3 regions of the Rothia sp. P13129 genome follow, and region 2 is predicted to be linked to each of the others. Evidence: riboswitches for the same ligand, from Rfam matches in the RefSeq annotation. Region 2 holds a riboswitch; each other region holds the start of a gene.
The links. Region 2 has a riboswitch for S-adenosylmethionine ahead of ACN081_RS04840 (AMP-binding protein). Riboswitches for the same ligand answer to the same signal wherever they lie in the genome.
Positions count from the first base shown of each region.

Region 1: another riboswitch for S-adenosylmethionine. It lies ahead of metX (homoserine O-acetyltransferase MetX); the one in region 2 lies ahead of ACN081_RS04840 (AMP-binding protein).
Region 3: another riboswitch for S-adenosylmethionine. It lies ahead of ACN081_RS08005 (nuclease PIN); the one in region 2 lies ahead of ACN081_RS04840 (AMP-binding protein).

Region 1 is NZ_JBLXYA010000007.1:587-3,752, forward strand. It holds gene ACN081_RS05790 (S9 family peptidase) at 1-1,654, opposite strand, end outside; SAM riboswitch class IV at 1,823-1,942, shown strand; gene metX (homoserine O-acetyltransferase MetX) at 2,059-3,153, shown strand.
Region 2 is NZ_JBLXYA010000005.1:42,579-45,744, reverse strand. It holds gene ACN081_RS04840 (AMP-binding protein) at 1-1,927, opposite strand, end outside; SAM riboswitch class I at 1,933-2,021, opposite strand; SAM riboswitch class IV at 2,197-2,309, shown strand; gene ACN081_RS04835 (LLM class flavin-dependent oxidoreductase) at 2,408-3,166, shown strand, end outside.
Region 3 is NZ_JBLXYA010000012.1:4,345-7,510, forward strand. It holds gene ACN081_RS07995 (DUF6350 family protein) at 1-670, opposite strand, end outside; gene ACN081_RS08000 (plasmid stabilization protein) at 855-1,304, opposite strand; gene ACN081_RS08005 (nuclease PIN) at 1,301-1,495, opposite strand; SAM riboswitch class IV at 1,527-1,655, opposite strand; gene ACN081_RS08010 (SNF2-related protein) at 1,801-3,166, shown strand, end outside.

The DNA of each region.
Region 1 (3,166 bases), on a different contig from region 2:
ACTCCGTAACATCAACAAAATCAGTAAAAGTATTCTTCTTCTGAAGTTTCTTACCATCTTGATACCACTGGCGTCCCATCTCGCCACCACCACGAATATGCGCCACCACATAAATCACGCCACGATCTAGAAGCGACAACCTCGCTATAGAGAAATAAGGATCTATCGACACCTCATAGGAACCATAACCATACTGGAACACGGGATGCTGCTGAGACAAATCAAGATCAGCACGATGAATAACAGAAATAGGAATCATCGCACCATCACGGGCAGGTGCCCACATGCGATACGCCTGATAATCCTCAGCATGATAATCGCCTAATACGGGGGTCTCACGGCGAAGAATAAGCTCCTGAGTACGCGGAAAATAGTCATAAATTCGAGGGGGAGTCACCCACGACGTGTACGAAATACGAATGACCGGCGAATCAATAGAAACATGAGAAACACCAGTCGTATAAATTTCCTCCACAAAACCGGTCGGCTCACTAAAAACAACCCCCGCATTCGACTGCGAACGCAACAAGGCGCGCAAACGGTCTAAATCGGCAAGAAAAACTCGTACCGTCGTATTCTCACGAGCCGTCACCACAAGATGAGTTGACGAAAAATCAAACCCCTCAATACGCACCTCAGAACGATGAGGCATAACTTTAAGCCATAACTGACGGTACTGCTCAAAAGGCTGAGACGTTGGATAAGGGGCAAGCACAATTTCTGAGTTAAGAGCGTCAGCATCATGCATGATGAGAACATAAGGCACACCATCAATACGAATAGGCTCAACACCGTATTGCACACGATGCTTCTTACCAATAACCAACAAAGGCTCAGCCGACATATCTTGAAGCGGAACTAAACGAACCTCCGAAAACTCAGAAGAAAATGACGTAATAACGATATGAGTCCGGTCAGCAGAAAGAGCGCTGCTAAGCCACATCGCATTGTCATGCTCGGTGAAAAGAACACAATCTTCTTCCCCCGCACCAATACAGTGAGCCCGTATCTCATATGGGCGCCATGACTCATCGACAAGAGAATAAATAAGGGTTGATGCATCAGGAGTCAAATATGCGCCACTAAAAATGCCGGGCAAAGTCTCCTCTGAAAGAGTCAATGTCTCTAAATCTAAGAAATACTGGGTATAGCGTTCATCGCCAGAATCATCAACACCAAAGCTCAACAAAGAACCATCTAACGAAGGCGAAAAAGACCCAAGAGAAAAGAACGGCAACTCTCGTGCAAACTCATTACAATCAAGAATGACCTGCTCTTGATCAAGAGGAACACCCGCCTGAACCTGCGGAGGAGAAAACATCTCCACCTCACCACCGTCTACCAAAGCAGGCACACGACAAAATACAGGGTACTGTTCACCCTCAATCGTCCGCGAAAAATACCACCAATCTCCATGGCGAGAAGGAACAGAAAGATCCGTCTCTAAGGTACGCTCCTTAATCTCCTGAAAAATACTTTCACGAAGTGCTTGCTGTGACTGAGTGGACTGCTCTGTATAAGCATTTTCTGTATTGAGGTACTCCACCACCTCAGAATCGTCCTTAGCACGAAGCCACTCATAATGGTCAATAAACGTATCGCCATGATGAACACGTGAAGACTCCACACGCTTCGTAACAGGTGCTTGAGACATGAAATGTACCTCCGAAAAGAAAAATAGATAATGCGCCCTTAAAACAACGCGACATGAGAACTATTCTAAAGACAAAATATGACGAAACAAGACAAACTACCGCATGAGAACGTAAAGAAGAAGAAACGGCTCGACCCACAACAAACCACTCAGATACGATAACAATACGGTCAAGAGCGCTAATACCAAGACTCAGCTTATTAGCCGGCAACCCTCCACTCGCGGCGGGGTGCCACTGAGACAGACCCGGCACCAGAAAAACACTCTTAGACGGTGCAAGCGCGGGAGCAGTACGCACTACCTCCTCAACATAAGAGCCTGCACACCAAACAGGCAACACACTAGAGGAAACAACAGTGCAGATACAGCCCCAATCTACTACAACAATAGTTATTGGAGCATCTATGAGTACCCCAACAACACTCACTTACCAACACCACACAACCATCGAGACACTACCCCTAGAATCAGGGCACACACTACCCAACGCAACTATCGCCTACGAAACATGGGGAAACCTCAACAAACACAAAGACAACGCCGTGCTCATCTTACATGCCCTAACAGGAGACACCCACGTCGCCCACAACGAACACAACACTACTTACGGCTGGTGGGAAGAGCTCGTTGGAGCAGGAAAAACCATCGACACAAACACCTACTTTGTCGTAGCACCGAATATTCTCGGAGGCTGTAACGGAAGCACCGGAGCACACAGCACACACCCACACAAACAACCCCCACAACCATGGGGGTCATCCTTCCCAAGACTCACCGTACGAGACACCGTACACGCCGAAAAACATCTAGCAGAAGCACTCGGCATCACACAATGGGCACATGTTATAGGAGGATCCCTCGGAGGAGCACGAGCCTTAGAATGGGCCATCACCTACCCCGAAAACGTACGTCACTGCGCCGTCATCGCCTCCGGCGCATACACCACCGCAGAACAACTAGCCTGGGCACAAGCACAAAACCTTGCTATCCGCAGCGACCAACACTTCTACGGAGGCGACTACTACGATAAACAACCTCCCAGCCAAGGACTAGGGATAGCTCGACGCATCGCACATATCACCTACCGAACCTCAGAAGAACTCCACACCCGATTCGGACGCACACAACAAACACAAAACAGTACACAATACAGCGTGGAATCATATATGGACTACCACGCGCATAAACTCGTGCAACGTTTTGACGCAAATAGCTACCTCAGCATTAACGAAATACTCATGAGCCACGACATCACCCGAAATCGTGGAACATTACACCAAACACTGCAACGAAGCCAATGCACATGGACCATCGCCTACGTGCACAATGACAGACTCTTCTACCCAGAACAATCACATGAACTAGCCCGCGCCTTGCCCCAACCGGTACAAGCACAAGCTATCTACTCTCCAGCTGGACACGACGGATTCCTCCTAGAAACAAAACAACTACAAAAAATCCTAGAACCAGCTCTAAAACAAGGCAGAAAAACCCACTAACAACACGAAAAAG
Region 2 (3,166 bases):
TCTCAGAACGAATATGCAACTCCAATACCTCACGTAGCTCAGAAGAAGACCACGCCTTACCCTCATCACTAAGCGTCACAAAAGCTACTGCTTGATGCCCCGTCAACTCATCCTCAATAGGACAAACACCAGCCTCAACCACAGCCTCATGACGCACTAAAGCTGACTCAATTTCAATTGTCGAAAGACGATGACCCGAAATATTAATAACATCATCAATCCTGCCCAGAATATAAATATCCCCGTCCTCATCTTGCTTTGCGCCATCTCCAGCTAAAAACCAGCCACGCTCCCCATAATGTCTCCAATAAGAATCAAGATAACGCTGAGGATTTTTCCACACAGTACGAGCCATCGAAGGGCCCACTTTATCAACCACAATGAACCCTTGAGCCCCCGTCTGAACCGGCTCACCGCGCTCATCAACAACACGCACAGAAACCCCCGGAATAGCACGAGTAGCAGAACCTGGTTTGACAGCTATACCTGGAGTACCCTGCTCAAAAGTTCCCTCAGGCGCAAACTGAGGATCATGCGGGCGAGGAGAACAGATCGTTGAACCCGTCTCAGACTGCCACCACGTATCAATAAAGGAAGCACGACCAGAACCAATATGCTCACGTAACCAATACCAAGCTTGTGGATTAATCGACTCACCCACAGAACCCAAAAGACGAACCGACGAAAAATCATACTTTCCCGACTCTGGGCCATGCGGGAAAGCCCCCATCAACGAACGAATCAACGTTGGTGCCGTGTAATAGTTTGTGACACCATAGCGTTCAATCACTTCAAAATGCCGTTCAAAAGTAGGAGTATCAGGTGTACCTTCAAAAATTACTTGACTCACGCCATTGACCAACGGCCCATATATCTCATAAGTATGAGCTGTCACCCACGCCAAATCGGCTGTGCACCAATGAACAGTATCCGCAACTTTTTGCCGATCATTACAAGTAGCTAACTCATCAGGACGAAGCACACCATCAGCATCAACAACATCAGGCAACAAATCATAAAGTAACGCATGAGAATACGCCGTCTGCGTCAAATACCCGCCCATAGTATGAACAAGACCCTTAGGTCGGCCCGTTGTCCCCGACGTATAAATAATAAATAACGGATCTTCAGCATCATGCAATGAATAATCATGCGTATCTGGAACACCCTCAATCAAATCGTGAAACCAAACATCTCGCCCCAAACACCACGGAACACGCTGTCTTTCCTGCTCGGTAGCTGAGGTACGGTTCACCACCACCACATGCTCAATATTATTCTCAGACGAACACGCCTCATCCGCTATCGACTTGACCGGAACAACCTTACCCCGACGATTCTGACCATCAGTTGTAATTAATACCTTGGCACCAGTATCCTCTACCCGAAACTTCAAAGCCTCCGCCGAAAAACCGCCAAAAACAAGAGAATGAATCGCCCCAATACGCGCACAGGCAAGAGCAAAAATAATAGTTTCAGGAATCACCGGCAAATAAACAACAACACGATCACCCTTAACCACACCCAAACGCTCTAAACCATGTGCCGCCTGAGCCACACGGCGTTGCAACTGAGCATAAGTGATAGCTTCACGATCACCAGGTTCACCCTCAAAGAAAAGCGCAACCTTATCGCCAAAACCTTGCTCTACATGCCTATCCACACAGTTATAGGCAACGTTGAGCTGACCACCCTCAAACCACTTAATCGTTGGAACAGAAAATTCTTGAACACCATCTTCACGAACGTCTACCAAACGAGGAGGAATAAACTCATGCGTTTTATCCTCATCCCATAGCTTCCCCCAACTAAGACGTTCTCGAGCCTGCCTTGCCCAAAAATCAATACGTTCTTGATCCGAAACATCTGCCGGATTCTGCACCTGATTTCGAGGGTCTGAATAAGAAAAAGACGAACAATACGACATAGATACTCCCATCGTTTCTGGCATTAGCACCACCGCATAAGCGAGGTTGCTGCGACGTCTTAGAGCCAGGTCTCTCAGTCGCTCTGGATGGTTTAGACGAGTTCTACCGTAATACCTTCCGTACACATTCATCTAGACGTTACTTTCCATTGCCAGCAGATGAACACATCACGTTGCATAGAGTCATATTCCTTAGCGAACGTCACCCACCGCAATAAACACTGAAGCTCTTGGGTGCCAAGAAGAACTTTTTATAAGCTAAACCCAGCGATCACGAGTTCCAACGTCAAGCTCTGGCTTGTTGGACGGCAACCCTCTTCCCGTAGCGGGGTGCCCCAGATGAAGATCCGGCTCAAAATAATCACAACGGCAAATACGGCGCCTATGCGTCGGGCATATCAACACCGAAAAATATGGTTCTCAATATGCCACGCCTCATAGAGGAGTGCCCTCTCCTCTAAGAACGCAAAGGAAAAACTTATGGCAACTCATACCGCCACGACAGAACAACCCACTACGACACCGTCTTCTTCTAAAAAACGTATCGTTGTCAACGCGTTTGATATGACCACAACAAGCCACCAAAGCTTCGGATTATGGCGTCATCCGCGCTCGCGAGCCGATGAATATAACACCATTAAATATTGGACAGATTTAGCTCAAGTATGCGAAAAAGGGCTTTTTGACGCGGTCTTTATCGCTGATGTGGTGGGCGTATACGACGTATATAAGGATTCTGTTGCACCCGTACTTCGTGATGGTGCACAGGTGCCGGTAGGTGATCCGTTCTTACAGATTTCGGCGATGGCAGCGGTCACGGAACATCTTGGTTTTGGAGTGACAGCTGCCGTGACCTATAACCAGCCTTATACTTTGGCTCGTTCTTATGCAACGTTAGATCATTTAACGGGTGGTCGTGTTGGTTTTAACGTGGTGACTTCTTATCTTCAATCTGCGGCAGAGAATCAGGGGCTTGCCGGTCAGATTGAGCATGATGAACGATACGAAATTGCTGACGAATTTCTCGACGTCTGTTATAAGTTATGGGAAGGCTCTTGGGAAGACGGAGCGGTGCTACGTGACCGTCAGCGCGGAATTTTTGCAGATCCTGAGAAAATTCATCCTATTTTGCATCAAGGCAAGTATTTTCAAGTTCCTGGAATTTCTTTGACCGAGCCGTCTGTTCAGCGTACTCCCGTAATTTTTCAGGCTGGTGCGTCTTCTCGCGGTCAGGCTTTT
Region 3 (3,166 bases), on a different contig from region 2:
CTCCACAGCCAATAAACGCAAGAACTGCCACGATTGATGCGCGAAGAACCGTCCAAACATAAGAACCCGCCCAACGTGAGTACTGGCTAAACTGAGCAACCCATTCTGCAGCGTTAACACCGATCATTCTCGCCAAAGAACGAGACTCGTACCAGCCACCAAGAATAAGCCCTGATAAAACGACCCAACACGGTACAAGTGCAGAAGCTACCGGGTACGCTACCGCAGCAGTATCTGTTGTCAAAAGGCTCAAGCCCCCAGCACAGGCACTATAAGTGATAGCTCCGGTTAATGTTGGTATCCAGAATTGTCCCTCACGAGATGCTTGAGCTAAGACTCGTCCTGAACGGAAACATAACCATAAGGGTATCAGCGTTAAACCCAACGGGATAAAGCTCATCGTCCCCTGAATATCGGGGGTGTCTCCATACGGGGCAGAGATGTTCAGATGAAGAGGAACCCCATGGATTAGAAGCCACATTTGGCTAACTAAAACTGCCATAGCGTAGAGGTCACGCTGTTCAAAACCGCCGGTAAACCATACGGCACCCAGTAGTAGCACTACAGCAAAGCAAGAGTAGAAGGCAGTACGAAAGAGTTCGACAACCCCCTGTAGCCAGAGGGGCATCGGTATCGAACGTTGTTGAGGTTTCATCACGCTGGTTTTCATCGTCTTTTATCTTGTCATGAACTCTATTGAACTCTGAAGTTCACACAGCTTTTCTCATCCAAATGAGACATAAACCAAGGATTTTCTTCACCGCGTGCACCCCACTGAACCATACCATGTATGCCGGTCAAGACGCTAAGCTCATCACAGCCTACATCTTAAGATCATGCAAAAGACACAGTGTTTATAGTCCTCGCGCGGTGTTTTCATGCAACGGATTAACGGCAGGGACTCCCCAGCGACGATAAATATCTGCTTTAGAAGAAACTATTTCTAGCTGATGCACTTCAGCGGTAGCAGCCATGAGCCCTTCAAGTGCGGCGGTAGGCAATGGCGTATAAGGGCCTTCTGGTGAGGGGCGTTCTTCAGCACGAATTTGGCGACCGGCCCATGCCAAAGATACGTTCGTATCAACGTCGAGGACCTGCCCGCTAAAACGTTCGAGAAGTTCGTTAACCCACCGCTCTGTTTCAGGGTAGGGGTAAAGCCCTTTAAGTTCGCCTAGGCTAAGTGCTGATATGTACATCACCATATATGAGCGACGGCGAAGAAACGCAACGACCTGCGGATGTGGTGTGGCTTTGCGAATCTCTGCTAGTACATCAGAGTCTAGAAGTAGTCCTCTTATACTCATGCTGCTTGTAAGATACCGTATTCCTGGTTAGGGATACCGTGCGGATTAGGAGAGAGCAAAAAGTTAAGAAACTCAGAACGCTCATGGGAAATACGAGTGTAATCTTGAATGCTTACGGCAGCGTAACCGCCACGAGTTTGAGCAGAAGAAACAGGTTGAATATTGTGCTGAGGGCGAGCGGTGTTGTGCATGATACAACTGCGCTGAATGCGCTTTCCTTTCGAAGTGCTCTTGTCCGTACCAGCCTGCGTACTATGACGCGAATACGAACCGCTTCGTCATCCGAGCCACCCGTGAACATGGGGTTGGCGTTCAACTAAAGTCGGAGCTTATCAGTTGAAACTCTTGAAGCTGAATCCAGAATAACGCAACCACCACAAAAAACAAAGAGCTCAACCCAAAATATTTGAGAGATTTAGGCTACACCAGCTTTGGTGCAAGCTCATCCGGTAACCTAGAACATATATGCACCCTGCCAGCAGAGGATACAACCACCGTGAATGCACCATCAGCTTTCCCCAGAATCCCCGTCAGCGCAGCAAAAATTATCCAGCAAGTAGGACACCGCACCTACCTGCGCGGAAAACAATACATGCAAGAAGGCAAAGTCGCCCGATACTCCTACGACGCCCAAGCACACATCCTGACAGGAACAACCTACGGCGACGCAACAGACCCATACCTCAGCAAAATTGTCTTCCCCGCAGAACAGGTTGAAGGATCCCTCGCTTTCTCCGCACGATGCACCTGCCCAGTACGCACCGACTGCAAACACTCCGTAGCCATCATGCTCACCGCCATCGAAAGAGCCGAAAAAGTTAGCAAAGCTCAAAGTTCCACTCAACGCGTCACAGACGGACTCAGCGAAGAACAGCTCAAACACCACGGAATCACTACTGCACAAGAGCTAGCAGAACAACAAAAAATGTCGACATGGCGCAGAACACTGTCACAAACACTGGCGCAGCATCACCGGATACCCTACGAAAATAACAGCAATACCATCGCCGCTCTCGACCTCAAAATGCACGTTAACTCCCGCTTCGCACTCGGTAGCGGTCAACACAAAACACCACGTATCACCCTACAAGCACGCCCACTCGTCCAAGGTAAAAACAACCGTTGGATTAAAGACGGCATCAACTGGGAACACTTCCAAAAAGATTACACCGGAAAGACAAGCAGCCACGCCCTCCGACCCGAACACGAACGATGGTTGCGAGAGTTCTACTCCATCATCAGACCTTGGCAATCAGCGTATACTTCCCACCGCGATTGGGTAACACTTTCTACGGTTAACTCGTCCCTACTATGGAAAGTACTCAAAAAAGCAGAAAAAATAGCACTGCCCATCCTGTTAGAGGGAACACCCATCACTACGGCGCACACCGAAGAAGCCACGCTAAAAGCAGAACTTCACAGCTACAAAGACGGTCTACGCATCACACCAACACTCACCACAGGAGAAAATGCCTTCCTCGCATACTACTGCCACCCAATAGGCCAGCCCCGCAACGGATTCATTGCCCTCGGGCACAAAGCACAAGAACACTACAAAGCCACAGCACAAGCTGAACATTGGGAAACAACCCTACCTAGCGCCATCAATCCAACACGTCTCAACGACCGATACGCCGCAGCCGACCTCATTTTCATTCCCCTGAAAGAAACACTCAACGGCGCAGCAGAAACCCTTATCCGAGAAGAACATATCGAAATCCCCTCACAAGATATCAATAGTTTCTATCAAGAGTTCTACCCATATCTCACACGCAATATCAGCTTCTGCACCAACGACGCAACGATACAACCACCCCAAGTGCAACAACCAGAGCTAATTCTTCACGTCTACTTCGACAGCG